DNA from 3 places in the Lentzea sp. NPDC042327 genome. Region 2 is predicted to be linked to each of the others. Evidence: riboswitches for the same ligand, from Rfam matches in the RefSeq annotation. Region 2 holds a riboswitch; each other region holds the start of a gene.
What was found. Region 2 has a riboswitch for glycine ahead of gcvT (glycine cleavage system aminomethyltransferase GcvT). Riboswitches for the same ligand answer to the same signal wherever they lie in the genome.
Positions count from the first base shown of each region.

Region 1: another riboswitch for glycine. It lies ahead of gcvH (glycine cleavage system protein GcvH); the one in region 2 lies ahead of gcvT (glycine cleavage system aminomethyltransferase GcvT).
Region 3: another riboswitch for glycine. It lies ahead of gcvP (aminomethyl-transferring glycine dehydrogenase); the one in region 2 lies ahead of gcvT (glycine cleavage system aminomethyltransferase GcvT).

Region 1 covers NZ_JBEZBX010000009.1:144,738-154,267, reverse strand. Annotated here, with positions in the region: gene AB0A63_RS23855 (AarF/UbiB family protein) at 1-1,013, shown strand, start outside; gene AB0A63_RS23850 (VTT domain-containing protein) at 1,158-1,805, shown strand; gene AB0A63_RS23845 (TROVE domain-containing protein) at 2,134-3,717, shown strand; gene AB0A63_RS23840 (helix-turn-helix domain-containing protein) at 3,807-4,163, shown strand; gene AB0A63_RS23835 (L-serine ammonia-lyase) at 4,170-5,534, opposite strand; gene gcvH (glycine cleavage system protein GcvH) at 5,566-5,946, opposite strand; glycine riboswitch at 6,008-6,100, opposite strand; gene ald (alanine dehydrogenase) at 6,322-7,434, shown strand; gene AB0A63_RS23820 (TetR/AcrR family transcriptional regulator C-terminal domain-containing protein) at 7,514-8,194, opposite strand; gene AB0A63_RS23815 (MFS transporter) at 8,204-9,530, opposite strand, start outside.
Region 2 covers NZ_JBEZBX010000005.1:114,905-124,434, forward strand. Annotated here, with positions in the region: gene AB0A63_RS14345 (prolyl oligopeptidase family serine peptidase) at 1-438, opposite strand, end outside; gene AB0A63_RS14350 (DUF1295 domain-containing protein) at 448-1,218, opposite strand; gene AB0A63_RS14355 (cyclopropane-fatty-acyl-phospholipid synthase family protein) at 1,215-2,468, opposite strand; gene AB0A63_RS14360 (hypothetical protein) at 2,704-3,258, shown strand; gene glyA (serine hydroxymethyltransferase) at 3,508-4,773, opposite strand; gene gcvT (glycine cleavage system aminomethyltransferase GcvT) at 4,787-5,881, opposite strand; glycine riboswitch at 5,978-6,069, opposite strand; glycine riboswitch at 6,070-6,160, opposite strand; gene AB0A63_RS14375 (DUF3817 domain-containing protein) at 6,206-6,508, opposite strand; gene AB0A63_RS14380 (hypothetical protein) at 6,523-6,906, opposite strand; gene AB0A63_RS14385 (helix-turn-helix transcriptional regulator) at 7,036-7,527, opposite strand; gene AB0A63_RS14390 (hypothetical protein) at 7,692-7,871, opposite strand; gene AB0A63_RS14395 (CaiB/BaiF CoA-transferase family protein) at 8,209-9,333, opposite strand; gene AB0A63_RS14400 (acyl-CoA dehydrogenase family protein) at 9,330-9,530, opposite strand, start outside.
Region 3 covers NZ_JBEZBX010000006.1:363,202-372,731, forward strand. Annotated here, with positions in the region: gene AB0A63_RS18560 (maleylpyruvate isomerase family mycothiol-dependent enzyme) at 1-133, shown strand, start outside; gene AB0A63_RS18565 (class I SAM-dependent methyltransferase) at 143-748, shown strand; gene AB0A63_RS18570 (hypothetical protein) at 761-943, shown strand; gene gcvP (aminomethyl-transferring glycine dehydrogenase) at 989-3,880, opposite strand; glycine riboswitch at 4,031-4,126, opposite strand; gene AB0A63_RS18580 (MerR family transcriptional regulator) at 4,225-4,791, opposite strand; gene AB0A63_RS18585 (bifunctional nuclease family protein) at 5,098-5,571, opposite strand; gene garA (glycogen accumulation regulator GarA) at 5,996-6,454, opposite strand; gene gcvH (glycine cleavage system protein GcvH) at 6,568-6,951, opposite strand; gene AB0A63_RS18600 (CDP-alcohol phosphatidyltransferase family protein) at 6,994-7,575, opposite strand; gene AB0A63_RS18605 (hypothetical protein) at 7,697-7,900, opposite strand; gene AB0A63_RS18610 (ANTAR domain-containing protein) at 8,154-8,822, shown strand; gene AB0A63_RS18615 (STAS domain-containing protein) at 8,970-9,320, shown strand; gene AB0A63_RS18620 (ATP-binding protein) at 9,401-9,530, opposite strand, start outside.

The sequences.
Region 1 (9,530 bases), on a different contig from region 2:
CGCGCAACATCGCGGCCGTCTCCGCCGTCGCGGACGCCTCCGTCGGCCTGCCGCACGTGCACCTGTCGACCGAGCGCGTGCTGGTGATGGACCGCCTCGACGGCGTGCCGGTCCGCCGTGCCGCGGCGGACGAGGGCCTCGCGCGCACGTTGCTGCGGTTCGTGCTGCGCCAGGTCGTGCTCGACGGCGTCTTCCACGCGGACCCGCACCCCGGCAACGTCCTGCTGCTCGCCGACGGCCGCCTGGGCCTGCTCGACTTCGGCTCGGTCGGCCGCATCGACTCGGCGCTGCGCTCGGCGTTGCAACGGCTGCTGCTCGCCATCGACCGCGGTGACCCGGCCGGCCTCACCGACGCGGTGCTGGAGCTGACCTCCCGCCCGGAGGACATCGACGAACAGCGCCTGGAACGCTCGCTCGGCCAGTTCATGGCCCGCCACCTCGGCGCCGGCATGCGCCCGGACGTGGAGATGTTCGGCGACCTGTTCCTGATCGTGTCCCGCTTCGGCCTGAGCATCCCGCCGGAGGTCGCGGCCGTGTTCCGCGCCCTGGCGACCCTGGAGGGCACCCTCGGCGTGCTCTCCCCCGGTTTCGACATCGTCGTGGAGTCACGCGCGTTCGCCGCCGAGCAGATCTCCGAACGCCTCACCCCCGAGTCGGTCCAGCGCACCCTCACCGAGGAGCTGCAGGCCGTCCTGCCCGTGCTGCGCAGGCTGCCGCGGCGCGTCGACCGCATCACCGGCGCCGTGGAACAGGGCCGCCTGAGCATGTCGATGCGCCTGTTCGCCGACGAACGCGACCGCGCCTACGTGACCGGCCTGCTGCACCAGGTGATGCTGACCGTCCTCGGCGCGACCGCGGGCGTGATGGCCGTGCTGCTGCTCGGCGCCGGCGGCGGCCCGCAGGTCGTGCCGGACCTGGGCCTCCACCAGGTGCTCGGCTACAACCTGCTGATCATCTCGGTGCTGCTGGGCCTGCGCGTCGTCGTGGCCGTGTTCCGCCCGCGCCGCGCCTAGGTCCTTTGTGCACCAGCCACGGCGTGAGCGCTGAGCACCGGAGCGGCACCCGGTGCGTCGAGACGACACACGTTCGGGTTCCAGTCGCTGAACCCGCGCCACTGGCGGATTGTCCGGCGCACCGCGGTGGGCGACCATCACCCGATGAGTTGTGAGACGGGCGTGCGGTGGAAGTGGATACCGTTCGTCGTGCTCGGCTTCGTGCTGCTGAGCTGGATCGTGTTCGAGGCGCTGAACCTGATCGACTTCGAGGGGGTCGTCACCTGGGTGCGCGGCATCGACCCCGTGTGGGCCGCGGCCGTGATCTTCGCCCTGCTCGTCGTCGACGTCCTCCTGCCCGTGCCGTCCACTCCGCTCATCGTCCTCGCCGGAACCGCGTTGGGCCTGCCGTTCGGCCTGGTGCTCGCGGTCGTGGGCTCCCTGGGCTCCTCCGCGGCGGGCTACGCACTGGGCCGCTTCGCACGCCCGTGGCTGGTGCGGCGCGTCGTGACCATCGAGGAGCTGCGGGAGATGCGGCGGTGGGGACGGCAGTTCGGGCCCTGGTTCTTCGGGGTCGCACGCGGAATCCCGATGATGGCGGAGACGGTGTCCGTGTCGGCCGGGGTGTCGCGGGTGTCGTTCGGGACCTTCATGACGTCCACCCTGCTGGGAACCGTCCCGATCTGCGCGGCCTACGTCTTCGCCGGGTCGCGGGCGGACACCGTCGAGCAGATCGTCATGATCAGCGCATTCGGTTTCCTGGCCACCGCCGGGTTGTTCTACCTCCTGCGGCGTTTCGTGAAAACACCGTAAACCGCTTGCGCGGTGTGGTTTCCTGTAGTCAGGCCCGGTGCGCAGCAGAGGGTTACTTCGGCATCTCAGGTTCGACTCCTGAAGGCCGGCCAGTCCGGCTCTTCGCCCACCCCGGTGGGCAGTCACCTTCTGCGCCTTGACCTCGGGCCACCCTTCTGCCACGCCACCGAGTTCCTGAGAACAATTCGGTGGCGTGGCGTGGTTGTCTGTACGTGCACCCGGTGCGAAACCTTTCACCGCAAATGGGGCGGTCGCGGGTTCGAATCCCGTCAGCCGGATTCCTGTCCGCTGTGCGCTCCCCCGTCTCGCCTCCCGAGGGGGAAGAGCCATGTCGAAGTTCAACGTCCTGAAGGCGCGTCCGTTCGGGAAGAGCCCCATCGGGTCGAAGCGGTCCGGCCGCACCCACGAGGGCGGCGTCGGCTACGAGCGCACCGCGCTGGGCGAGCTGTTCCTGCTGGCCGTGTCGAACATGGGCGGCGAGCAGACGTTCTACGAGAGCGGCGGCACCCGCGACGAGCGCTACGCGCAGTTGGTGCGCACGGCGGCGTTGCAGGATCCCGAGTGGACGGCGCGGATGCTGGCGTGGCTGCGCGGCGAGGCGAACATGCGGACCGCGGCACTGGTCGGCGCCGCCGAGTTCGTGAAGGCGCGGCTCGAGGCCGGTGCCGACGCGGGCGTGACGAACCGCGCGGTCGTGGCGTCGGTGCTGCAGCGCGCGGACGAGCCGGGCGAGCTGCTGGCCTACTGGACCGCGGTCCACGGCCGGGCCGTGCCGAAGCCCGTCAAGCGCGGCATCGCGGACGCGGTGCGGCGGCTCTACGACGAGCGGTCGGTGCTCAAGTGGGACAGCGAGGCGCGCGGTTTCCGCGTGGCCGACGTGCTGAACCTCGTGCACCCGTCGCCGAGCGCGGCCTGGCAGGGCGACCTGTTCCAGTACGTGCTCGACCGCCGCCGCGACCCGGACGTCACCGTGCCCGAGTCGCTGCGGACCGTCGCGGCACGGCGGGAGCTGATGGCGTGGCCGGTCGAGCAGCGCCGGGCGTTGTTCGGGCGACCGGACGCGGCGGACGTGCTGCGGCGGGCCGGGATGACGTGGGAGTCGGTGGCCGGGTGGTTGCAGGGTCCGATGACGGCGCAGGTGTGGGAGGCACTGGCACCGTCGATGGGTTTCATGGCCGCGATCCGCAACCTCAGGAATTTTGACGAGGCGGGCGTGTCGGACGAGGTCGCGGCGCAGGTCGCGGCCCGGCTGGCCGACCCCGGCCAGGTGGCGCGGTCGCGGCAGTTCCCGTTCCGCTTCCTCTCGGCGTACGAGGCGGCGCCGAGCCTGCGCTGGGGCCACGCGCTCGACCGGGCGCTGCAGGCGTCGCTGGGCAACCTGCCGGCGCTGCCGGGCCGGTCGCTCGTGCTGATCGACACCTCGGGGTCGATGACCTGCACGGGCTACTCGGCGCGTTCGAAGGTCACGCCGGCCAAGGCCGCGGCCGTGTTCGGCGTGGCGCTCGGGGCCAAGGGCGAGCAGGTCGACGTCCACGGGTTCGCGACCGGCGTGTTCCGCCACGAGCTGCGGCGAGGGGCGTCGGTCATCAGCGAGGTCGACCGGTTCCTGGGCAGGGTCGGTGAGGTCGGGCACGGCACCGACGTCATCGGTGCGCTGAAGAGCTCGTACCGAGGGCACGACCGGGTGTTCATCATCTCGGACATGCAGACGGTCGCCGGGCCGGGCGGTGCCGGGGTCGACGACGTCGTGCCGCGGCACGTGCCGGTCTACGGGTTCAACCTGGGCGGGTACCGGCAGGGGGCGTTCGCGTCGGGCACGGGGAACCGGCACGAGTTCGGCGGCCTGACGGACGCGACGTTCCGCGCGGTTCCGCTGATCGAGGCGGGGCGCGACGCCGACTGGCCGTTCTGAGCAGGCAGGCCCGCACACGCGCTGTGTGCGGGCCTGCCGTCCGAGCGAGCACTAACTTTTCGTAAGTGCAATGGGGTACCCTCGCGGACATGGAGTTCACCGTGTTCGCGAAGGCGTGCCCGTCACGTCCCACGCTGGAGCACGTCACCGGCCGGTGGGGCAGCCTGACGCTGAGCGCGCTGGTCGACGGGTCGCTGCGGTTCAACGAGCTGCGCCGCCGGGTCGACGGCGTCAGCGAGAAGATGCTGTCCCAGACGTTGCACGCGCTGGAGCGCGACGGGCTCGTGCACCGCGACGCGCAGCCGACGAACCCGCCGCGGGTCGACTACAGCCTCACGCCGCTCGGGCGCGAGACGGCGGAGAAGCTGATGGCGTTGATCGTGCTGCTGGAGTCGCGGATGCCGGACGTGATCGAGGCCCAGCGCCGGTACGACGCCAGGCCCTGACCGGCCTCAGCACTCGATGACGTTGACGGCGAGACCGCCGCGCGCCGTCTCCTTGTACTTCACCGACATGTCCTTGCCGGTGTCCCGCATGGTCTTGATGACCTTGTCCAGCGACACGAAGTGCGAGCCGTCGCCGCGCAACGCCATGCGCACCGCGGTGATCGCCTTGACGGACGCGACGGCGTTGCGTTCGATGCACGGGATCTGCACCAGGCCGCCGATCGGGTCGCAGGTGAGGCCGAGGTTGTGCTCCATGGCGATCTCGGCGGCGTTCTCGACCTGCTCCGGGGTGCCGCCGAGGACCTCGGCGAGACCACCGGCGGCCATCGAGCACGCGGAGCCGACCTCGCCCTGGCAGCCGACCTCGGCGCCGGAGATCGAGGCGTTCTCCTTGAACAGCACGCCGATGGCGCCCGCGGTGAGCAGGAACCTCACCACGCCGTCGTCGTTCGCACCGGGCACGAACCTGGTGTAGTAGTGCAGGACCGCGGGCACGATGCCGGCCGCGCCGTTCGTCGGCGCGGTGACGACCCGGCCGCCGGCCGCGTTCTCCTCGTTGACGGCCAGCGCGAAGAGCGTGACCCAGTCCATGACGCGCAGCGGGTCGGTGACGAAGTGCTCGCCCTCCAGCCGTTTGCGCATCTCGGCGGCGCGGCGGCGGACCTTGAGACCGCCGGGCAGGATGCCCTGCTCGGTGCAGCCGCGTTCGACGCACTCCTGCATCACGTGCCAGATGTGCAGGAGCCCGGCCCGCACCTCCTCCTCCGAGCGCCACGACAGCTCGTTGGCCATCATGATCTCGCTGATCGACAGGCCGGTCTCTCGGCAGCGCGCGAGCAGCTCGTCGCCGGTCAGGAACGGGTGCGGCAGCGGGGTCGAGTCGGGTTTGATGCGGTCGCTGCCGGACGCGTTCTCGTCGACGACGAAGCCGCCGCCGATCGAGTAGTAGACGGCGTGCTCGACCGGCTCGTCACCGCGGAACGCCTCGAAGCTCATGCCGTTGGGGTGCAACGGGAGCGACTTGCGGCGGTGCATGACGAGGTCGCGGTCGTGCGCGAAGCCGATCTCGTGCGTGCCGCCGAGCCGCAGCCGTCCACTCGCGACGATCTCCTCGACGCGGTGGGCGGCGGCCGCGGGGTCCACCTCCTCCGGGAGGTTGCCCTCCAGGCCGAGGAACACGGCCTTGGGGCTGCCGTGGCCGTGCCCGGTGGCGCCGAGCGAGCCGAACAGCTCGACGTGCACGCGGTCCACTTCGGACGCGCGGGCACCGAGCTTCTCGACGAACATGGCGGCGGCGCGCATCGGGCCGACGGTGTGCGAGCTGGACGGCCCGATGCCGACGGAGAACAGGTCGAAAACGCTGATCGCCACTGATCAGTCCTTCGTGGTGGGTGCGAGCGGGTCAGTCCGAGGTGAGCTCGGCGTACTTGGCCGCGGTGAGCAGGTCCTCCGCGGAGTCCACGCGCACCTTGAACAGCCAGCCGGCGCCGTACGGGTCGGTGTTGATGATCGCCGGGTCGTCGACGACGGCGGTGTTGACCTCGAGGACCTCGCCGGTGACCGGGGAGAACAGGTCGCTGACGGACTTGGTGGACTCCAGCTCGCCGCAGACCTGGTTGGAGACGACCTCGGCCCCGACCTCGGGGAGCTGGACGAAGACGATGTCACCCAGCGCGTCCGCGGCGTACTCGGTGATCCCGCAGGTCAACGGGTCCTGGGTGCCCGGCGTCCAGTCGACCCACTCGTGTTCGGCGGTGTAGAGCAGGTTCTCGGGGAACTCCACGGCGACTCCTCTGGCAGATGACGGGCAGGAAACGTGCGCCCCCTCCGCCGTGCAGAGTTGCCTACCCCGAGTGGTCTTGCTGCCTGAGAGTGTGCGGGAGCTTGCCCCTTCGGCGCCCCGACCAGCTCGTCGAGGTCTCTCCCACCCGGGTTCTGGTGCCCGTCAGGGGCACCGCGGCCGTTATTCAGTTCCGGTGGGAACGCTATGTGGGCCCGCCACCGGGTGTCAACGCGGGACCGGTACAGGCGTGGCGCAGGTCGCTTTGTCCCAGCAGCACAACCGGCCTGGTCCCGAACAGTGCAACCCGCACAGTGACATGACCTCCCGGCTGCCCCACATTGTGAGATAGCAGCCAGCCGAAACGGAGGAGTCATCGTGCGGATCGCCGTTCCTCGCGAGATCAAGAACCACGAGTACCGCGTCGCCCTCACGCCGGCCGGGGCCCACGAGCTGACCAGCCGGGGCCACGACGTGTACGTCGAGCAGGGCGCCGGTCTGGGCTCCGCGATCACCGACGAGGAGTACCTCGCCGCGGGTGCGAAGGTCCTCCCGACCGCCGACGACGTCTGGGCCGAGGGCGACCTGGTCCTCAAGGTCAAGGAGCCGATCGCGGAGGAGTACCCCCGCCTGCGCTCCGGCCAGACCCTCTTCACCTACCTGCACCTCGCCGCCGACAAGCCGCTGACCGAGGCCCTGCTGGCCTCCGGCACCACGGCCATCGCCTACGAGACGGTGCAGCTGCCGAACCGCTCGCTGCCGCTGCTCGCCCCGATGTCCGAGGTCGCGGGCCGCCTCGCCCCGCAGGTGGGCGCGTTCAGCCTGATGAAGCCCTCCGGTGGCCGCGGCGTGCTGCCCGGCGGCGTCCCCGGTGTCGCCCCGGCCCGCGTTGTCGTGATCGGCGGCGGTGTGGCCGGTGTCAACGCCGCCACCATCGCCGTCGGCATGGGCGCCGACGTGCAGATCCTCGACACCAACGTCGACCGCCTGCGCCAGATCGACGCCCAGTTCCAGGGCCGCCTGCGCACGCTCGCGTCCAACTCGTTCGCGATCGAGCAGGCCGTCCGCGAGGCCGACCTGGTCATCGGCGCCGTCCTGGTGCCGGGTGCCGCGGCCCCGAAGCTCGTCTCGAACGCGCTGGTCGCGGAGATGAAGCCGGGTTCGGTGCTCGTCGACATCGCCATCGACCAGGGCGGCTGCTTCGAGGACTCGCGCGCCACCACGCACGCCGAGCCGACCTACGAGGTCCACAACTCGGTGTTCTACTGCGTCGCCAACATGCCCGGCGCCGTCCCCCGCACCTCCACCTACGCGCTCACCAACGTGACGCTGCCCTACGCGGTCGCGCTGGCCGGCAAGGGCTGGGAGAAGGCGCTGAAGGACGACCGTTCGCTCGCCCTGGGCCTCAACGCGCACGCCGGTCAGCTGACCAACGGCCCGGTGGCCGAGGCGACCGGCCTGGTGCACACGCCGCTGGAGTCCGTGGTCTGAGAGCCAGTCGGATGGAGGAGCCCCCGCACGCGGAGCACGCTGCGGGGGTTTCGCCTTTCACGGGCGCGCCTCCTCGCGGTCACCGCAGCGCGGCCACCCGCGCCTTGACCCCGTCGATCACGCAGTCCAGCCCGAACTCGAACTGCCCCTCCAGCGACCACAGCTCCTGCTGGTCCAGCATCTCGACGTAGCGGGGGTGCTTCTCCCGGTACAGGTCCGCGATCCGGCCGAGGTCCGGTGGCGGTTCGTCGTGGCCGCCGCGGCTGCGGAAGTTCGCCTCCGCCGTCGTGTACCCGACGACGAAGCTCGACACCGCCGACATCGCCTGCGACGCCTGGACCATCGTCAGGCCGGCCGCCCGCATGGGTTCGAGCATCGCGTCGGCCATGGCGACGGCGTTGGGACCGATGGTGGTGAACTCGCCGATGCCGCGCACCCACCACGGGTGTGCGAGCGCAAGACGGCGGAACGCGTGCATCATCTCGCGCAGCGCGGGTTCCCACGCGGCGCCGGGGGCCGGGCGCGGGAACTCGCCGTAGATCTCGTCGAGGCACAGCTCGATGAGCGCGTCCTTGGTGGGCACGTGCCAGTACAGCGACATCGGGGCCGCGCCCAGCTCGGCGGCGAGCTTGCGCATGGACAGCTTCGCCAGGCCGTGCTCGTCCAGCACCTCCATCGCCTTGCGGACGATGGCCTCCCGGCTCAGGCCGAGGTGCTGGCCGCTCGCCGGCCTGGGTTTGCCGAACCACACGCTGTCCACGGCTCGATACTAGGCACGCCGCAGCAGCACGCTCGCCACAACACCTCCCAGGAACACGGACACGGCGCCGGCCACCAGGCTGACGCTCATGCCCGACGAGAACGCCTCGCGCACCACGGTCAGGTCCGCGCCGCTGTGCAGCGCCTCCGACAGCGACCGTCCCGGCACTCCGTCGGGCAGCGCGGCGACGAACCGCGCGGACAGCAGCGCGCCGAGGATCGCGATGCCGAACGACGAGCCCAGCTCGGTCAGCGTGGACGACAGGCCGGAGGCGATGCCGGCGCGTTCCGGCGGGATCGCGCCCATCAGCGCGTTGACGGCAACCGGTTGGGCCACACCGACACCGACGCCGATCAGCACCAGCCCGGCCAGCGTCGGCGGGTAGGTGGTGCCGATCGAGAGCAGCACCACGCCGCCCGCGACGACCGTCATGCCGAGCAGCATCGCCTTGGCGGCACCCAGTTTCAGCACGAGCTGACCGAGGGTGTTGCTGGTGACGAGCAACGCGATCGCCATCGGCGCGACGCGCAGGCCCGCCTCCAGCGGGCTGTAGCCGAGCACGCCCTGGAGGTGTTGCGTCAGCAGGAAGAGCGAGCCGGCCATGCCGAACGCCGCCAGCACGCCCGACGCCACGGCACCGGTGAACCGGCGGTCGGCGAAGAACCCGAGGTCGAGCATCGGGTCGGTGGTGCGCCGCTCCCACCACGCAAACACGGCCATCGCGACCAGCCCCAGCGCGAGCGGCACGCCGAACTGCGGCGAGCCGAACCCGTTCTCCGGCACCGAGATCACCGCGTACACCAGCGAGACCATGCCGATGATCGACAGGACCGAGCCGAGCACGTCCGGCCTGCGCACGGCCGGGTCCTTCGACTCCGGCACCAGGAACGCCACCGCCGCGATCGCGAGCAGCGCCACCGGCACGTTGATCAGGAACACCGAGCCCCACCAGAAGTGCTTGATCAGCGCGCCGCCGATCACCGGACCGGCCGCGAAGCCGAGGCTGGTGACCGCTGCCCAGATGCCGATGGCCTTCGGGCGTTCCTCCTCGTCGAACAGCTGCATCAGCACGGCCAGCGTGCCGGGCATCAGCAACGCCGCCCCGACGCCCATGAACCCCCGCGCCGCGATCAGCGCCTCGGACGAGCCCGCGCAGGCCGCCACGGCACTGCCCGCGCCGAACAGCGCCAGCCCTCCCAGCAACGCCCGCTTGCGGCCGAACCGGTCGCTCAGCGAGCCGGTCGTGAGCAGCAGGCCCGCCAGCGCCAGCGAGTAGGCGTTGATCATCCACTGGATGTCGGCGGTGCTCGCGCCCAGACCGGTGGAGATGGACGGG
Region 2 (9,530 bases):
GTACGCCACGCGCTGACCCGTCGGGTCGACGCGCGGGTCGATGACGCCGCCACCGGTCGGCAGCTCGCGCACGTCCCCGCTCACCAGGTCGGCCACGAACAGGCGGCCGGACAGGGCGAACGAGGCGACGTTCGCGTCACCGGACAGGGCGTAGCCGACGATGCCCGCGCCGGACTCGCGCGTGCGTTCGCGGCGGGCCTTCTCCTCCGCGGGCAGGTCCTCCTGCTCGGTCAGCAGGCGGCCGGGATCGGCCACCAGCCGTTCGACGCCGGTGGTCGTGTTCAGCTCCCACAACCCGTTCGCACGGCTCGTGGCCGTGGCCGGGCGCAGGAAGAACACGCGCGAACCGTCCGGCGACACCGCGAAGGTGCGCGGTGCGCCGACGGTGAACCGCTGAGAGCGCGCCTGTTGGCGCGGGAAGGAGATGTCGTTGCCCACCCGCTCACACTATCCCGCGCGCGAACGCGGGGGCATGGGAACGAAACCGCTGGTACGACGCACGTACTCGGCGTACCCCGGCCGGCGCGACACGATGTCCCTCTCGAGCAGCGGTTTGCCCGTGCCCTTGGCGAGCAGCCACGTCATGACCACCGGACTGATGACCGTGAGCGCCGCCGGCCAGGAGTGCACCGCGAACAGGAAGAGGCCCCACCACACCACGGCGTCCCCGAAGTAGTTGGGGTGCCTGGTGTAGCGCCACAACCCGCGGTCCATGACGGCGCCCTCGTTCGCCGGGTCCGCCCGGAACCGCGAGAGCTGCCAGTCACCGACTGACTCAACTGTGAAGCCGACCACCCACAAGGTCGTTCCGGCCCAATCTAGCACTCCCCACGGCGCGTCAAGGTGCTGTGCGACCTGCACCGGCAGCGACACGATCCACATCAGAACGGCCTGCAACAGGTACACCCGGTACATCCGCAGCCGCGGATTTCCCTTGGCGCGCTTGAGGATGTCCCGGTAGCGCGGGTCCTCGTCCCTGGTCCGGTTGCGCAGGAGGATGTGCACGCCGAGCCGGACGCCCCAGATCACCGTGAGCACCGTGACCAGCACGTTCCGCACCGGTTCGCCGTCCGCGAACAGGAACGTCACCACCGCGATGACCGCGAAGCCAGGTCCCCAGGCGGAGTCGACCAGGTCGTAGCGCTTGCGCCGGTCCGCGTAGCCGAACAACGCGGTGAGCAGCACCAGCACCACGAGGAAGCTGACCGGGTAGCTCACCGGGCCACCAGCTCACGGCGCACGCGCGGCATGCCGCTGCGGCCGTTCTCGCTCGTGCGCACAGCGAGGACCTGGTCCACGCCCATCCGTCCCTCCTCGAACGTCAGCGCGCCGCCGGCGAGGTAGAGCCGCCACACGCGCGCCTGACCCTCGCCGACGAGCGCGACGACCTCGTCCCACCTCTCTTCGAGCGTCCGTGCCCACGCGCGGACGGTCCAGACGTAGTGCTCGCGCAACGCGTGCACGTCCCGGATCTCCAGCCCGGCCGCCTCCAGGAACCCGGTCGTCTGGCTGACCGGTCGCATGTGCATGTCCGGTGCCACGTACGACTCGATGAACGCACCACCGCCCGGCGCGTTCCGGCCGCGCGACATCTGTTGCAGCAGCAGCCGCCCCTCTGGCTTGAGCAGCCGGTGCAGCGTCGCGGCGTACTCGGGGTAGTTCCGCTCGCCGACGTGCTCGCCCATCTCGATCGTGGAGATCGCGTCGAACGGTTCGCCGCGCACCTCGCGGTAGTCCTGCAGCCGCACCTCGACCCGGCCCTCCAGCCCTTCGGCCGCGATGCGCGAGAGGACGTGCTCGCGCTGCTGAGCGGAGATCGTGACCCCGGTGGCGTGCACGCCGTAGTGCTTCGCCGCGTGGATGATCATCGAGCCCCACCCGCAGCCGACGTCGAGCAGCCGCAGGCCGGGCTGCAGGCCGAGCTTGCGGCACACCAGGTCGAGCTTGTTGTGCTGCGCCTGCTCCAGTTCCTCGTCCTCGGCGGTGAAGTACGCGCACGAGTAGGCCATGCTCGGGTCGAGCACGAGCCGGTAGAAGGCGTTGCTCAGGTCGTAGTGGTGCGAGATCGCGTCCCGGTCCCGCTTCTTGCTGTGCAGCGCGCCTTTGAGCCGTGCCTCCTCCTTCGGCGCGTCCGGGTTGCGCCCGACCACCTTGAGGTCCAGCGCGAGCCGCACCACCTCGGTGAGCTTCGGCCTGCGCGTGACACCGCGCCGCACCAGCCCCCAGACCTGGGAGAGCCCGGCCGCGAGGTCGCCTTCCACGTCGAGCTCGCCGCTCACGTACGCCCGCGCGAGCCCGAGCTCGTTCGGGCTCCACACGAGCCGGCGCAGCGCGTCGCGGGAGCGGAGCACGAGCACGGTCCCGTCCTGTGGGCCGGCCACGCTCCCGTCCCACGCCCGAATCCCGATCAGAAGCGGCGCACCCAGCACCCGTTCCGCCACTCCTGCCAGCTGACCAGCGACGACCATCCTGCACCTCCTGCGAAACCGGCTCCGCCTGACGTTCGGGACGGCAAGAGGTTCGGTTCGTTTCTGAACCGAGACGCAACCACGCCCGTATGGCCCGGTAGAGCGAACGACGGACAAGGAGGACATGAGTGTGATCCGACGTAACCGCATTGCCATCGGGCTCGCCGCGGGACTGGCAGTTGTGCTGGGTCTTGGTGTCTGGAGCGCCACGGGAAGTGGCACGAACTCGAAGCCGGTGGCACAGACCGAAACCGACCTGGGCGTCCTCGGTGACTACGGCGACGTGGGTCAGCCCCCGGTGCTCCAGGAACCCGCTCAGGCGCCCGAGACCCCGGTTCAGCAGCAGGCACCGGAGACCCCGGCCGCGCAGCAGCCCCCCGCAGCCGCACCGGTCAGCTCGCTGAAGCTGGTCGGCAAGCCGGTCGACAAGATGGGCCTGGTCGTCCAGGACGGCGACGGCCGCACGATGTACCGCTTCGACAAGGACACCCCGAAGCCGGAAGGCAAGTCGAACTGCAACGGCCAGTGCGCCATCACGTGGCCGCCGCTGCTGTCGGACACGATCCCGCAGGTCGAGGGCATCGACTCGAAGCTCGTCTCGCTGATCACCCGCGCTGACGGCAAGAAGCAGGTCGCGATCGACGGCTGGGCGCTCTACGCCTACTCGCAGGACCCGAAGCCGGGTGCCTGGAAAGGCCAGGGCGTCGGCAACACCTGGTTCGTGATCCAGCCCGACGGCAAGCGCAACGTCGAATGCCTTCCCCCCGGCGTGACGGTGCCCGCGGCCTAGTCCCCTTGCAACGACCATCCCGTTAGGACGGTCCACCTGACACACACGACACCCTGACACGCGAAACCCCGGCCCTGGGGAAGGGGCCGGGGTTCCCGTCGTTCCGCTCTCACCCGATCGAGTGGTCTTTCACGTCACGCGGGGGCCCCGCGTTCCCCACAGGGAAACGCGGGGCCCCCGCGTGACGTTCGAACAGGCGGCGAAGGGGCGGCGCCGGAGGTCCGGTGCCGCCCCTTCGTTGCCGCAGGGTCAGAGCGTGGAGTACAGCGGGTGCTTCGCGGCCAGCACCTCGACGCGGGCGCGCAGCTCGTCGATCGCGGCGCCCGGCTTGAGGGCCTCGGCGATCACGTCGGCGACCTCGGTGAAGTCCCCCTCGCCGAAGCCGCGGGTGGCCAGTGCCGGGGTGCCGATGCGCAGACCCGAGGTGACCATCGGCGGGCGCGGGTCGTTGGGGACCGCGTTGCGGTTGACCGTGATGCCGATCCGGTGCAGCACGTCCTCGGCCTGCTTGCCGTCCAGCTCGGAGTTGACCAGGTCGACCAGGACCAGGTGCACGTCCGTGCCGCCGGTCAGCACCTTCACGCCGGCCTGCGCGACGTCGGGCTGCGAGAGGCGGTCGGCGAGGATGCGGGCGCCGTCGAGGGTGCGGCGCTGGCGGTCGGCGAACTCCTCCGACGCGGCGTGCTTGAACGCCACGGCCTTGGCGGCGATCACGTGCTCCAGCGGACCGCCCTGCTGGCCGGGGAACACCGCCGAGTTGATCTTCTTGGCGATGTCGGCGTCGTTCGACAGGATCACGCCGCCGCGCGGACCGCCGAGGGTCTTGTGCGTCGTCGTGGTCGTGACGTGGGCGTGCGGGACGGGCGAGGGGTGCAGGCCCGCGGCCACGAGGCCCGCGAAGTGCGCCATGTCGACCATCAGGTAGGCCTCGACCGAGTCCGCGATGCGGCGGAACTCGGCGAAGTCCAGCTGGCGCGGGTAGGCGGACCAGCCGGCGACGATCAGCTTCGGGCGGTGCTCGGTGGCGAGGCGCTCGACCTCGGCCATGTCGACGCGGCCGTCACCGTCGGAGACGTGGTACGGCACGACGTTGTAGAGCTTGCCGGAGAAGTTGATGCGCATGCCGTGGGTCAGGTGACCGCCGTGCGCGAGGTCCAGGCCGAGGATCGTGTCGCCGGGCTGCAGCAGCGCGAACATCGCGGCGGCGTTGGCCTGGGCGCCGGAGTGCGGCTGGACGTTGGCGAAACCGGCGCCGAAGAGCGACTTGATGCGCTCGATGGCGAGGCGCTCGACGACGTCGACGTGCTCGCAGCCACCGTAGTAGCGGCGGCCGGGGTAGCCCTCCGCGTACTTGTTGGTCAGCACCGAACCCTGGGCCTGCAGCACCGAGACCGGCGTGAAGTTCTCCGAGGCGATCATCTCGAGGGTGCCCTGCTGGCGCGCCAGCTCGGCCGCAACGGCCTGCGCGACCTCGGGGTCGTACTCCGCGAGGGAGGCGTTGAACTGGTCGGACATCTGGAGGATCTCCCTACTTGGCGCGCTTGTAGAACGGAAGTGCGACGACCTCGACCGGCTGCTTCTTGCCGCGGACGTCCACCAGCAGAGGGGTGCCGGGCGCGGAGCTCGCCCGGTTCACGTAGGCCATCGCCACCGAGTAGCCCAGGGTCGGCGACAGCGCGCCCGAGGTCACCTCGCCGACGACCTCGTCGCCGTTCAGCACGGCGTAACCGTGGCGGGGCGCGCGGCGCTCGGGGGTCTTCAGGCCGACCAGCACGGAGTCCACATCGGACTCGGACACCTCGGTCAGCGCCTCGCGGCCGACGAAGTCGCCCGGCTTGTCGAGCTTCACGACCCGGCCGAGACCCGCGTGGTACGGGGTGAGCGAGGTGGTCAGCTCGTTGCCGTACAACGGCATTCCGGCTTCCAGGCGCAACGTGTCGCGGCAGCCGAGACCGCACGGCTTGAGCTCGTGCGGCTGCCCGGCCTCCAGCAGCGCCGTCCACACTGCGGCGGCGTCGTCGGGCGCGACGAACAGCTCGAAGCCCTCCTCGCCGGTGTAGCCGGTGCGCGCGAGCAGCGCGTCCACCCCGGCCACCTTCGAGGGGTAGGAGGCGTAGTACTTCACCGTCGACAGGTCGGTGTCGGTCAGCCCGGCCAGGACCTCCACCGACTTCGGGCCCTGGATCGCGATCAACGCGTAGTCCGTGGACCTGTCCGTGACGACGGTGTCGAACCCGGCGGCCCGCTCGACGAGCGCCTCGGCGACCACGGCGGCGTTCGAGGCGTTGGCGACGACCATGAACTCCTCGTCGCCCAGCCGGTAGACGATCAGGTCGTCGACCACGCCGCCGTCGGCCTGGGTGATCATCGTGTAGCGGGCCTTGCCGACCGCGAGCGCGGAGATGTGGCCGACCAGCGCGTAGTCGAGTGCGGCACCGGCCTGCGGCCCGGTCAGCACGATCTCACCCATGTGCGTGAGGTCGAACAGGCCGGCGGTGGTGCGCACGGCGTGGTGCTCGGCCAGCTCGCTGGAGTAGCGCAGCGGCATCTTCCAGCCCGCGAAGTCGGTGAACATCGCGCCGAGCGACTCGTGCTCAGCGTTCAGTGGCGTGAGGCGGGACATCAGAACGCTCCTCCAGGGTGCGCCGAAGAGCCGGGCCAGGCCGGCTGAGGCAACAGAAGAATGACACGGTCCACCGGAGACTCCTCACCAGAGCGAGCCTCCCCCTCTGTCATGAGCCTGAGAGCTTCGTCGCCGGAGCGACTTGCACCGTGGGCGAGGCTCCTGATGAGCCTGCTTTCCAGAGTTGCCTTCGTCGTGCGGTATCTGTGCCTGAGAGATTCCGGGGAGGAGTTGCTCCTTCGGCGCTCCCGCTGAAGGGAGCTCTCCCGCGCGACATCGACGGCCGTGTTCAGTTGGTTGCCCCAGACGCTAGCAGGCCGAACGTCACAGCGGCACGCCCTGAGCAGTCTTCTCCACCACCTTGCGCTCCGCCCAGAACGACAGGAACGGGATCGTCCCCGCGACCAGCACGAGCGCGGTGCCCTTGATGGACCAGCGCAGCTTCAGCGCCAGGTCGACCGAAAGCACCAGGTAGATGGCGTAGAGGAACCCGTGGATCGGGCCGACGACCTTCATCGCCTGGTCCATGCCGGCGGCGTACTTCAGCACCATCGCCACGACCAGCAGCAGCAGGAAGACACCGACCACGTAAGCCATGACCCGGAACCGGGTCAACGCACCCTTCATCTGCCCGCCTTCGCTCAACGACCGTCCCGCGCGTTGAGGTCCGCGAGCATGCGGTTGTAGGCCGCGAGCTCCGCGTCTTCTTCGTCGTCGAAGTGCTCGACAGGCGCGGGTTTGACGGCGTCAACGGTAGTCACCGGTGCGACGGGGGGTGCAACCGGCTCCGGTGCGGAGAGAGCCTCGTCACGGCGCTGGCGCGCGAGACGGCGGAACCGCCACACCATGAAGAGGGGGAAGAGGCCGAAGAGCGGCCACTGGAGCACGTACCCGAGGTTCTGGAACGTGCCGCTCGCGGACTCGAAGCGCTGCCACTGCCACCACGCGAGCCCGCAGCAGAGGACCAGCGCCGCCAGACAGGCGAGCGCGATCAGCACACGCTGGGGAGTAAGGAGGCCGCGCACGACCTCCACACTACTGGGGTGAGGCCTCCTGTCAGGAGGCCACCCGTGAGGGGTAGCGCGCCACGGGAGCGCGCGTGCCCGTTTGCGAGTGAACTTCGGGGCTGCCGATGCCTCGACAGCCCGCTTCTCCTACGCCACGCCGTCCCGGCGCTGCCTCTGCAGACGAGCAACGCACCAGGCCGCGGCCGAACCGCGGCGGAGGTGCTGGAGAACCGTCATCGGTCCCAGGCGCCTTCCGAGGTCGGCAGGCGTGAGGCCGGCGGCGCGGTAGTCGAGCGCGCGCTGGTCCAGCGGGCTGATGCCCGCGTCCCACCACTGCTCGGCCTCGGCGACGTCGCCCACCAGCTGCCAGTAGCTCGCCGCGGCGGCGAGCAGTGCCTCGGGTGCCTCCGGCGCCCGCTTGCGCATCGCGGCCACGTAGGCCGGATCCGCCGAGTCGACCTTGACCAAGCCACGCGGCCCACTCCTGCCTCCCCGCTGCACGGGGATGCCGGGCGCCGAGGGGGGAGCCTCCGCGAGCCACGCGTTCTTGATCCGGTTCACCTCCTGCATCTCTGCGTCGTCAGACCGTTCAGCCGCCCACTGCTGCAACAGCTCGTGGACCCCGGAGTCCTCGACCATCCATGCCTCCTCGTCGGTCGGGGATCGGCCATTGCAGCGGAAGGTATTCGGTAGGTCTGACAATCGCCAGACCCTGAATCGCCAGAACACCCGTTACCAGTGCGTGATTGGCCTCATTCCACCCGTCCGGCTCAACGCGGAGGGCCGAGGATCACCGAGGGTCACTAGGCGACGGGGGTGGCCGTCCCGAAGAGGCTCCTGACGAAGGTGATGATCGACTCCGCACCCTCGCGCAGCCAGCCGAGGGCCGTCTGGACCCCCGACGCGGACTCTTCCGGCTGGGTGATCAGGAGGAACAGCACCAGCGCGACGCCCGCCAGCACCAGCACCTTCTTGAGGTTCACAGGTCCCTCTCCGTCCATGTCGCTCACAGGTGGGGCGGCGAACCGCCCGTGTCACCCGACATGCTCCCTCATTCACCCGTGCGATGAACAACCACCACGCCAGGCAGGGCGGCGGATCCACCGCCACCGCACGTCTGCACCGGGCCTGTTGTCACTCGAATGGCGGCTAAAGCCGCCGGTTTCCAGCGCCGATGTCCTGGGCACGAGGTGAGCGCGAGGACCCTCGAATCCCACAGCTTGGACAAGACACAGGTGCACCGGGCCTCACCCGGATGCCGAATGCCCGGCATCACGCTCCGTCACGGCGTGGTGTCGTCATTAATGCGCCTCCGACCGTTCACGCAATTGCTCCAGCCCGCCGCAGTTCCGCAATTCGGTCTTCCGCCACACCCATGTTCGCGAGCACTTCCGCGGTGTTCGCCCCGACCGGCACCGGAGGGGTCGGAACCGCCGCCGGGGTCCGGTCGAACCGGGGCGCCGGCGCCGGGTGCCGCACACCGGCGACGTCCACGAAGGTGGCGCGCTCCGCGGTGAACGGGTGCTCCGCCGCCTCGGCGGGGGTCAGCACCGGCGCCAGGCAGGCGTCCGTGTCCCGCGCGAGGTCGGCCCACTCGTCCCTGGTGCGGGTCCTGACCGCCGCCGCGATGTGTTCGCGCAGCTCAGGCCACCGGGCCGGGTCGTTGCGCGACGGTGCGTCCGCCAGCCCCAGCACGCGCACCAGGTCGGCGTAGAACTTCTCCTCCAGCGCGCCGATGGCCACGTACCTGCCGTCCGCGGCCTCGTAGACGTCGTAGAACGGCACCCCGCCGTCGAGCATGTTCTCGCCGCGGCCACCGGACCACATGCCCGCGTTGCGCATGCCGTGCAGGAACGTGGTGAGCAGCGCGGCACCGTCGACCATGGCCGCGTCCACGACCTGGCCGCGCCCGGACCGCTCCCTCTCGTACAGCGCGGCGAGCACGCCGAGGGCCAGCAGCAGCCCTCCCCCGCCGAAGTCACCCAGGAGGTTGATGGGGAACGACGGTGGCCCGCCGGCCCGGCCGAGCGGTTCCAGCGCGCCCGCGACGGCGATGTAGTTGATGTCGTGCCCGGCCCGGTCGGCCAGCGGCCCGTCCTGGCCCCACCCGGTCATGCGCCCGTAGATGAGGCGCGGGTTGCGGGCCAGGCACTGCGCGGGCCCGATGCCGAGCCGTTCGGTGACGCCCGGCCGGAAGCCCTCGACCAGCACGTCCGAGCGTTCGACCAGGGTCAGCACCAGCTCGGCGCCCTCGGGCGTGCGGGTGTCGACCGCGATCGAGCGCCGGTTGCGGCCGAGGAAGTCACCGGGGACCGCCGGGTGGGCGCCCGGTTTGTGCACCTGGACCACGTCCGCGCCGAGGTCGGCGAGCACCATGCAGCCGAACGGCGCGGGCGCGAGGCCCGCGAGCTCGACGACCTTCAGCCCCGCGAGCGGCCCGCTCACAGCGACCTCGCGATGATTTCCTTCATGATCTCGTTCGTGCCGCCGTAGATCCGCTGCACGCGGGCGTCGGTCCAGGCGCGGGAGATCGGGTACTCGTTCATGTAGCCGTAGCCGCCGAAGAGCTGCAGGCACTCGTCGACGACGCGGCTCAGCCGGTCGCTCGCCCAGTACTTCGCCATAGCGGCGGTCGGCACGTC
Region 3 (9,530 bases), on a different contig from region 2:
GCTGATGCGGGCCATCGGCGGGCGGCGGTCGGTGGACCAGATCAGGGCGATGGACTGGGACGGTGACCCGGACACGTGGATCTCGTCGCTGGCGTTGTCCGGAAGGCACCGCGCGGAGCCGTTCGAGGAGTAGGTTCCCGGCGTGACCGACTGGCTGGCAGACACCCGCGAGTCCTACGACACGGTCGCCGCCAGTTACGCCGACTACACGCGCGGCCTGCTGGACGGGATGCCGCACCTGCGGGCGGCGTTGCGGCTGTTCGCCGAGGAGGTGGACGGTCCCGTCGCCGACGTCGGCTGCGGCCCCGGCGACGTCACGGCACTGCTGCACGGGCTCGGCGCGGACGCGTTCGGGATCGACCTCTCCCCCGCCATGGTCGCGCTCGCCCGGCGGAACCACCCCGGGTTGCGGTTCGAGGTCGGGTCGATGACCGACCCGCTCGGCGACCGGGTCGGCGGGGTGCTGGCCTGGTGGTCGCTGATCCACGTGCCGGACGAGCTGGTCCCGGTGGTGCTCGGGCACTTCCGGGACGCGCTGCGGCCGGGCGGGCTGCTGCAGCTGGGTTTCCACGTCGGCGACCGGACCAACTTGAAGACGCGGGGCTACGGCGGGCACCCGATGCGCGTGCACGTCCACCTGCGCCGGCCGGAGCGGGTGGCGGCGTGGCTGCGGAACGCCGGGTTCGCGGTCGAGGCGCAGTGGCTGCTCGGCGAGGACGGCGCGGTGCTGTTCGCCCGGCGCGGGTGAGACCATTCCACCGTGGCAGAGGAACAGACGTGCCAGCGGTGCGGTGAGGCCGTGGAGCTGGCCCCGGAGGACTTCGAGCTGTTCGAGCGGATGCACCCGGACTGCTTCCACTTCGCGTTCGAGCACGACCTCACCAGGCCGGGCATCACCGAGCAGGAGAACTGCGGCGACGAGACCTGTCCGGTCGGAGCATGAGAGGAGGGGCGCACCCCTGGGTGCGCCCCTCCTCCGCGGTGTGGATCAGCTGCTGTAGGCCTCGAGGGGCGGGCAGGAGCAGACCAGGTTGCGGTCACCCTTCGCGCCGTCGATGCGGCGGACCGGCGGCCAGATCTTCGGAGCACCGGTACCGGCCGGGTACACGGCCTCCTCGCGGGTGTACGGGTGGTCCCACTCGCCGACGGTCACGCAGGCCGCGGTGTGCGGTGCGTTGCGCAGCGGGTTGTCCTCGACGGGCCACTCGCCGGCGCCGACGCGGTCGATCTCGCGCTTGATGGCGATCATGGCGTCGATGAACCGGTCGATCTCGGCCAGGTCCTCGGACTCGGTGGGCTCGACCATCAGGGTGCCGGCGACCGGGAACGACATGGTCGGGGCGTGCAGGCCGTAGTCGGCCAGGCGCTTCGCCACGTCGTCGACCGTCACGCCGGTGGCCTTGGTGATCGGGCGCAGGTCGAGGATGCACTCGTGGGCCACGAAGCCGCCCTCGCCGGTGTAGAGGACCGGGTAGTGCTCGTCCAGGCGGCGCGCCACGTAGTTCGCCGCGGCCACGGCGGTCAGGGTCGCGCGGCGCAGGCCGTCGCCGCCCATCATGCGCGCGTACGCCCACGAGATCGGCAGGATCGACGCGGAACCCCACGGGGCCGCGGAGATCGGGCCCACGCCCGTCTCGGGGCCCGCGGTGGGCTGCAGCGGGTGGTTCGGCAGGAACGGGGCGAGGTGGGACTTCACGCCGATCGGGCCGACGCCGGGGCCGCCGCCGCCGTGCGGGATGCAGAACGTCTTGTGCAGGTTCAGGTGCGAGACGTCCGAGCCGAACTTGCCGTAGCGGGCCAGGCCGATCAGCGCGTTGAGGTTCGCGCCGTCGACGTACACCTGGCCGCCCGCGTCGTGGACCAGGCCGCAGACCTCGCGGACGGTGTCCTCGTACACGCCGTGGGTCGACGGGTAGGTGATCATGATCGCGGCCAGGTCGTCGGCGTGCTCGGCGACCGTGGTGCGCAGGTGGCCCATGTCGATGTTGCCCTTGTCGTCGCACTTCACGACGACGACGCGCATGCCGGCCATGACGGCGGACGCGGCGTTCGTGCCGTGCGCGGACGACGGGATCAGGCAGACGTCACGGGCGGAGTTGCCGTTGGCGCGGTGGTAGGCGCGGATCGCCAGCAGGCCGGCGAACTCGCCCTGCGAGCCGGCGTTCGGCTGCAGCGACACGGCGTCGTAGCCGGTGACCTCGGCCAGCCACGCCTCCAGGTCCGACACGATCGTCAGCAGGCCCTTCGCGTCCTCGACCGGCGCGAACGGGTGCAGCGTCGAGAACTCGGGCCAGGTGATGGACTCCATCTCCGCGGTCGCGTTCAGCTTCATCGTGCAGGAGCCGAGCGGGATCATGCTGCGGTCCAGCGCGACGTCCTTGTCGGACAGTGCGCGCAGGTAGCGCAGCAGCGCGGTCTCGGAGCGGTGCGCGTGGAACACAGGGTGGGTCAGGTAGTCCGAGGTGCGGCGCAGGTCCGACGGGATGCCGTCGGCGGTGTCGGTGTCGATCGCGTCCACATCGGACCCGGTCACGCCGAACGCCTCCCACACGGCGACGACGTGCGCACGCGTGGTCTTCTCGTCGCAAGCGACCGCCACGACGTCGGCGTCCACGAGGCGCAGGTTGATGCCGAGCTCGCGGGCCTTCGCGACGACCTCGGCGGCACGGCCCTCGACGCGCACCTGCACGGTGTCGAAGAACTCGCCGTGCACGACGTCGAGACCGGCCTCGCACAGGCCCGTCGCGAGGACGGTGGCCAGGCGGTGCACGCGGGTCGCGATGGCGCGCAGGCCCTCGGGGCCGTGGTAGACCGCGTACATCGAGGCGATCACGGCGAGCAGCACCTGCGCGGTGCAGATGTTCGAGGTCGCCTTCTCGCGGCGGATGTGCTGCTCGCGGGTCTGCAGCGCCAGGCGGTAGGCCAGCGAGCCGTCAGCGTCGACGGAGACGCCGACGAGGCGGCCGGGCAGCTGGCGCTCCAGGCCGGAGCGGACGGCCATGTAGCCGGCGTGCGGGCCGCCGAAGCCGATCGGCACGCCGAAGCGCTGGGTGGTGCCGACGACGACGTCCGCGCCGATCTCACCGGGCGGGCGCAGCAGCGTCAGCGCCAGCAGGTCGGCGACGACGACGGCCTGCGCGCCGGCGGCGTGGATCTCCTCCACCAGCGCGGCCTGGTCGCGGACCACACCGGACGCACCGGGGTAGGACAGCAGCACGCCGAAGAAGTCACCGCCCAGGCCCAGGCCCTCGATGCCCTGCGACAGGTCGGCGACGACGACCTCGATGCCCAGCGGCTCGGCGCGGGTCTCGATCACGGCCAGCGTCTGCGGCAGCGTGTCGGCGTCCACGACGAACTTGTTCGACTTCGCCCTGCCCGCGCGGCGCACCAGGGTCATGGCCTCGGCGGCGGCGGTCGACTCGTCCAGCATGGACGCGTTGGCCATCGGCAGGCCGGTCAGGTCGCCGACCATCGTCTGGAAGTTCAGCAGCGCCTCCAGGCGGCCCTGCGAGATCTCCGGCTGGTACGGCGTGTACGCGGTGTACCAGGCGGGCGACTCCAGGACGTTGCGCAGGATCACGCCCGGCGTCACGGTGTCGTAGTAGCCCAGGCCGATCATCTGGGTCATCGGCCGGTTCTGGGAGGCGAGCGCGCGCAGCTCGGCCAGCGCCTCGGTCTCCGTGGCGGGCGCCGGCAGGTCCAGCACCAGGTCGCGCTCGTGGATGGACGAGGGCACCGCGTGCTGCGCCAGCTCCTCCAGCGATCCGACACCGATCACGTCGAGGATGCGGGCGAGCTCGGCGGGGCGCGGGCCGACGTGCCGGTCCGCGAACGGGGTGCCGTGCTCGAGAGCGGCGAGCGGAATGCGGTCCTGCGTCATCTAACGCCTCCGGGGGGCTGCGGGCACACGTGTCCTGGTGCCCTCCCCGCTCTGTCCGTACCCGGCATCGGGCGCCTGAGAGGTTCACCCGCCACGAGAGCGGGCTTTCACCGTCGGCGGGATCTCGAGAGATCCGCTTTCCAGAGGCGTCTCGCTCACGCGGTCCTGGGTGCCTGAGAGGTTCCCGGGGAGGAACTTGCTCCTTCGGCGCCGGGTGCAGCACCCGGTCTCTCCCGCCTGAGTTCAGCGACTACCCGTGAAGAGTACCCGCAGGCAGGCCCGCCAGTCCCCACCGACGCGACCTACGTCTCAGCGACGGGACCGGCTGAGCCGGCGACAGCGGGTCAGCCGGTCGCGCGCTCCCGGCGGCGGCGGGTCAGCTCGTCCTCGGTCATCGGCGCGATTTCCACGCCGTCCGCACGTTCGGCCGGGAACTCGTGGATGGTCCCGCTGATCTCCCGCATCGCACCGCTCACCGCGATGCCGAACACGCCCTGCCCGCCCTGGAGCAGGTCGACGACCTCCTCGGGGGAGGTGCACTCGTAGACGGTCGTGCCGTCGGAGAAGAGCGTGATCCGCGCCAGGTCCTGCACGCCGCGGCGGCGCAGGTGGTCGACGGCGACCCTGATGTTCTGCAGCGAGACCCCGGTGTCCAGCAGCCGCTTCACGACCTTCAGGACGAGGATGTCCTTGAAGGAGTAGAGCCGCTGGCTGCCGGAGCCGTGCGCCATCCGCACCGTCGGCGCGACCAGGCCGGTCCTGGCCCAGTAGTCGAGCTGCCGGTAGGTGATCCCGGCGATCTGGCACGCCGCGGGTCCCCGGTAGCCGACGAGTTCGTCCGGCAGCGAGGAGTCCGGGAACAGCTCACCCTGCTGCCCGGATTCGGCCCGCAAGGGCGCTTCCTCGACCACGCCTGCCTCCCCTCGCCAACGGCCACGAAAGTCGGGGCCGTCAAGCCGCCTGGTCCACTCGCGCAGACCGGCGACGTCCACTCGAGTTCGACGGTAAGACCGCTCCGAGGGCAGGTCAACGCGACGCGCGGGGAGTGTTGGCCCCCAACCTGAGGCGGGGGTCCGCACCGTCACCCGAACTAGGACGTTCAGGTGACGTTTAGTGATTGTTTAGCGGCCATGATGTGCGGAAAGTAGTCCGATCGAGGGACACCCCACCGATCGGCGCCGGGTCCGAACAAGACGGTCAGCGACAGTCGGGGGAACTCAGGTGTCGGCGCCCCGGAAGTCCTCGGGAGACACGGAGTCGAGGAACTCGCGGAACTTCTCGACCTCGTCCTCCTGCTCGTCCGGGATGATCAGACCGGCCTCCGCCAGCACGGACTCCTCCGCGTGGATCGGCACGCCGACGCGCAGCGCGAGGGCCACCGAGTCGGACGGGCGGGCGGACACGCGCACGTCGCCGTCGAACACGAGCTCGGCGAAGAACGTGCCCTCCTGCAGGTCGGTGATCCGCACCTGTTCGAGGTTGCGGCCCAGCGCCCCGATGACGTCCTTGAGCAGGTCGTGGGTGAGCGGGCGGGCCGGTCGCACGCCCTGCTGCTCCAGCGCGATCGCGGTGGCCTCGACCGAGCCGATCCAGATCGGCAGGTACCGCTCACCCTCGGTTTCGCGCAGCAGGAGGATCGGCTGGTTCTGGGGCAGCTCCACCCGGACGCCCACGACACGCATCTCGCTCATCGGGTCTCGCCTCCCTCTGACTCGTTGGGGAGTACCCGGAACGTCTCCGAGCATCCCCCGGCACACGCGTTCGACGCTACCCGCCAAGCGGGCCGTGTGCTCAATCGTTGCGGGCAGAACGTGATCAAGACGATGGCCGCTCGAACCCGCTCTTCCCCGCACCGGGTACAACGAGCGGAAGAGGCCGGCCGATTCCCGGAAAGCACGGCGAACCGGGAGGAGTTCCGCGCAAAGGCGGTCAGCGCACGAGTGCGTTCGGGCTCGACGCAGGAAAACTCCTGCGGAGCGCGGCGAACTGCTCAATGGCGCAAAACAGTGGAGAAGACGGCAACAGCACTGCACGGTGGAACTCGGGGCGGAGCTGCGTGAGCACCGCCCCGACGCTCGTCATCCCGCAGACCCGGGACCGGCAGGCCCCGGACCGTCAGGCTCCCGCGGAGCCGGGACCGGTCAGGAAGACCAGGCGGAACTTGCCGATCTGGACCTCGTCGCCGTTCGCGAGGACGGCCTGGTCGACCGGCTCGCGGTTGACGTAGGTGCCGTTGAGGCTGCCCACGTCGATCACGACGAACTCGCCGCCCTCCCGGCGGAACTCTGCGTGGCGGCGCGAGACCGTCACGTCGTCGAGGAAGATGTCGCTGTCGGGGTGGCGCCCCGCGCTCGTCGTGTCGCGGTCCAGCAGGAACCGCGAACCGGCGTTCGGGCCGCGCTTCACCACGAGCAGCGCGGAACCGGCGGGAAGGGCGTCGACACCGGCAACGGCCGGCTCCTGTGCGGGCGCCTCGGCGCCGCCTTCCATCTCCTGGAGGAAGTCCGCCCGGAAGACGGAGGTCCGCTCCGGGGACTGCTCCGGCGGAACGCCTGGGCCGTCGTTCGTGCTCACCTGAGCTCTCCTCCTGCTGCTGGGTCCGTCGTTTCCGGTAAAACCTATCGCGTTCGAGTCGCCCCCCGAGGAGCGGCTCCCCTTCCGGCCGAAGATCCGGCGAAAGATCGACGTCACTCCTTCTCCACCAACGCCTTGTACCCGTCGGCGTCCAAGAGCCCCTCGACCGCCTCGGGGTCGTTCAGGCGGAGCTCGACCATCCAGCCCTCGCCGTACGGGTCGGAGTTGATGGACTCCGGCGACTGCACCAGGGCGTCGTTGATCGCGACGACCTCACCGTCGAGCGGCGAGTAGAGGTCCGACACGCTCTTGGTGGACTCGACCTCGCCGAACGTGTCGCCGGCCGAGACGGTGTGGCCGACCTCGGGCAGCTGGACGAAGACCACGTCACCGAGTTGTTCCTGGGCGTAGTCGGTGATGCCGACGCGCACGGTGTTCTCACCTGTTGTGGCGACCCACTCGTGTTCCTCGGTGTAACGAAGCTCCTCGGGAATCAACTGACTGCGCTCCTCGTGCCGAACCTGTATGGGGTGATCTTTTCACGCGGCCTTTCCGGGAGTGACCCGCAGGGCCGAGAAGAACTGGTAGACGTACAAAAGCGCCGACCACAGGTACAGCGCTGCACCCCACGCGGTGAACGCGTAGGCGAACGGGAGTGCGAGCTGCGCCCACGCCGAGTCGCCCTGCGCGAGCAGCAGCAGGGGGAACGCGTACAGCAGGTTGAAGGTCGCGGCCTTGCCCAGGTAGGTGACCTCGAACGGGCCCCAGCCGCGCTGCCGCAGGACCAGCAGGCAGATGCCGACGACGACCTCGCGCCCGACCAGCACGAGTGCGATCCACAGCGGCACGATGTCCCTGACCACGAACGCCAGCAGCGTGCAGAACACGTAGAGGCGGTCGGCGGCCGGGTCGAGCAGCGCGCCCAGCCGGCTCATCTGGTTCAGCCAACGGGCGAGCTTGCCGTCCAGCCAGTCGGACAGGCCCGCGAAGACGAGGACGAGCAGCGCCCAGCCGTCGGCGCGGGGTCCGAGCAACAGGTACAGGAAGAGCGGAACACCGGCCAGCCGCAACACGCTGAGCAGGTTCGGAATCGTCAGCAGGCGATCAGCCGGGTCACGCACACCCGCACTCTAAACGAGTGGCCGCGCACGGGCTGCCGGATGGCGTCACGGCACGCGGTGCGGGTGGTCGCAGGAGCTGCGCGGCCGGTCGGGGGACGGGGCCCGGTGGGGTGGGGGGAGCTCAGGCCGTCCGGGTGAACGTCCAGCCGCGGCGCTGCATCTCGGCACCGGTGAGCGAGCACGGGCGACCGCGGTCGTCGCGGCCCACCCAGCGGGCGCGGAAACCCTCGAGCACGTACGCGTGACCCCGGCTCCACACCACGCTGCACGGCGCGGTGGGCAGCTGCTCGGCCGGCTGCGGCTCGGTCTCCATGGCGGTTCTCATCTCAGTCCCTCCGTGACACCAGGGATGTCGGCCACCGGGGCTCCGGCGTTATCCCTGTGAACGAATTCTGGCTGACTGTGGTTCAGAACACGTGTCCGTTCCGGGTCCGGAGCGTTAACTGGATCAAATGCCGCGCCGAGCTGTTCGGGGCCGAAGCGCGGCGGATGGCCACGTCGTTGCTCGCGCAACCGTTCGTCGTGCGCCGATGACCACCCATCTCGTCAGTCCGATCGGCGCGGCCTAACGTGTCCGCGTGGACCAGGTGAAATTCGGGCCGGAGCTCCTCTCCCGGTTGCTCGACCACCTCGGCGCGCAGCTCGACGGCTGCCGCGGGGTGGGCCTGTCGGTGTGGCCCGACGGGGCGGTGCTGCGGGCGGTCGGCGTGGCGCAGGAACTGGACCGGGCGCAGGTGGAGGCCGGGGAGGGACCACTCGTCGACGCCTCCCGCGACGAGCGGCAGGTGACCGCCGAGCTCGGCGGTCACCACGTGGTGGCGGTGCCGGGGAGCTGGGGTGACAGCGGACCGATAGTGCTGACGGTCTACCTGGACCACCCGGCTGGCATCGAGGACCTGAAGGTGGTCGAGGAGATCGAGCCGCTGCTCGCGACGGCGGCCGCGGTGGTGCAGTTCTGCGCCGGCGAGGTCCTGCGGGCCGACCAGATGGTGCGGATGGTGCAGCACCGGCGCTACATCGAGCAGGCCAAGGGGCTGCTGGTGGGTGCGCGGGGATGCCGGCCGGGCGAGGCGTTCGAGCTGCTCGTGCGGGCCAGCCAGCACGCGAACGTGAAGCTCCGCGACGTCGCGGCGGCCCTGGTGCTCGTGGTCGGCGGGGACCTGGAGGACACTGGTGAGGACGTCACGGTGCCGCCGCGGACCGCCTATGACACCGCTCGCGAACTTTGGGCGGAGTTGCAGGTTTGAGTCTTCGGCGACCGGGGTACGGAAGCAGCGACCTGTCCTGTCGAGCGACCTCTCCCGTACGGTGATGTCGCAGCGGTTGAGCCAGCAGCCGCGTGGTGGGGACCGCTGCTGTGGCGGCTCCCCGTGGTCCGAGTAGGGAGAAGATCGGTGACTGTGCAGGACCCGCAGACCATTGAGCTGTCGGCCCGGCAGCCGTCCGACGGCGTCACGGTGCTCGCCGTGTCCGGCGAGGTGGACATGGTGTCCGCGCCGACGCTGCGCGACGCCCTCGTGAACGGCCTCACCGACGGTGGCACCTTCGTGGTGGACATGACCGGCGTGACGTTCCTGGGTTCCGCCGGACTCGCCGTGCTCGTCGAGGCGGCGCGGCTGGCCCCCCAGCGCAACGCGACCCTGAAGGTCGTGGCGACCAAGCGCGCGGTGACGCGTCCGCTGGAGGCCACCGGGCTGGGCGAGGTGCTCGCCGTGCACGACTCGGTGGACGCCGCCCTGAGCTGAGACCACCTGACCTGGGACGAACCCGGCCCGGGACGACTACGACGACTGCGCGTGCCGGCCTGAGCCGAGACCCATCGGGCTCAGGGGGCTTGCGGGGCTTCCGGCACCACGGTGAGCCGGTTGCCCGCCGCGGCCAGCGCCGACGCGACCTCGGCCAGTGCGTGCGCGATGCCTTCGCGCCGCGGGCCGAGACCGCTCAGGTCGACGGTC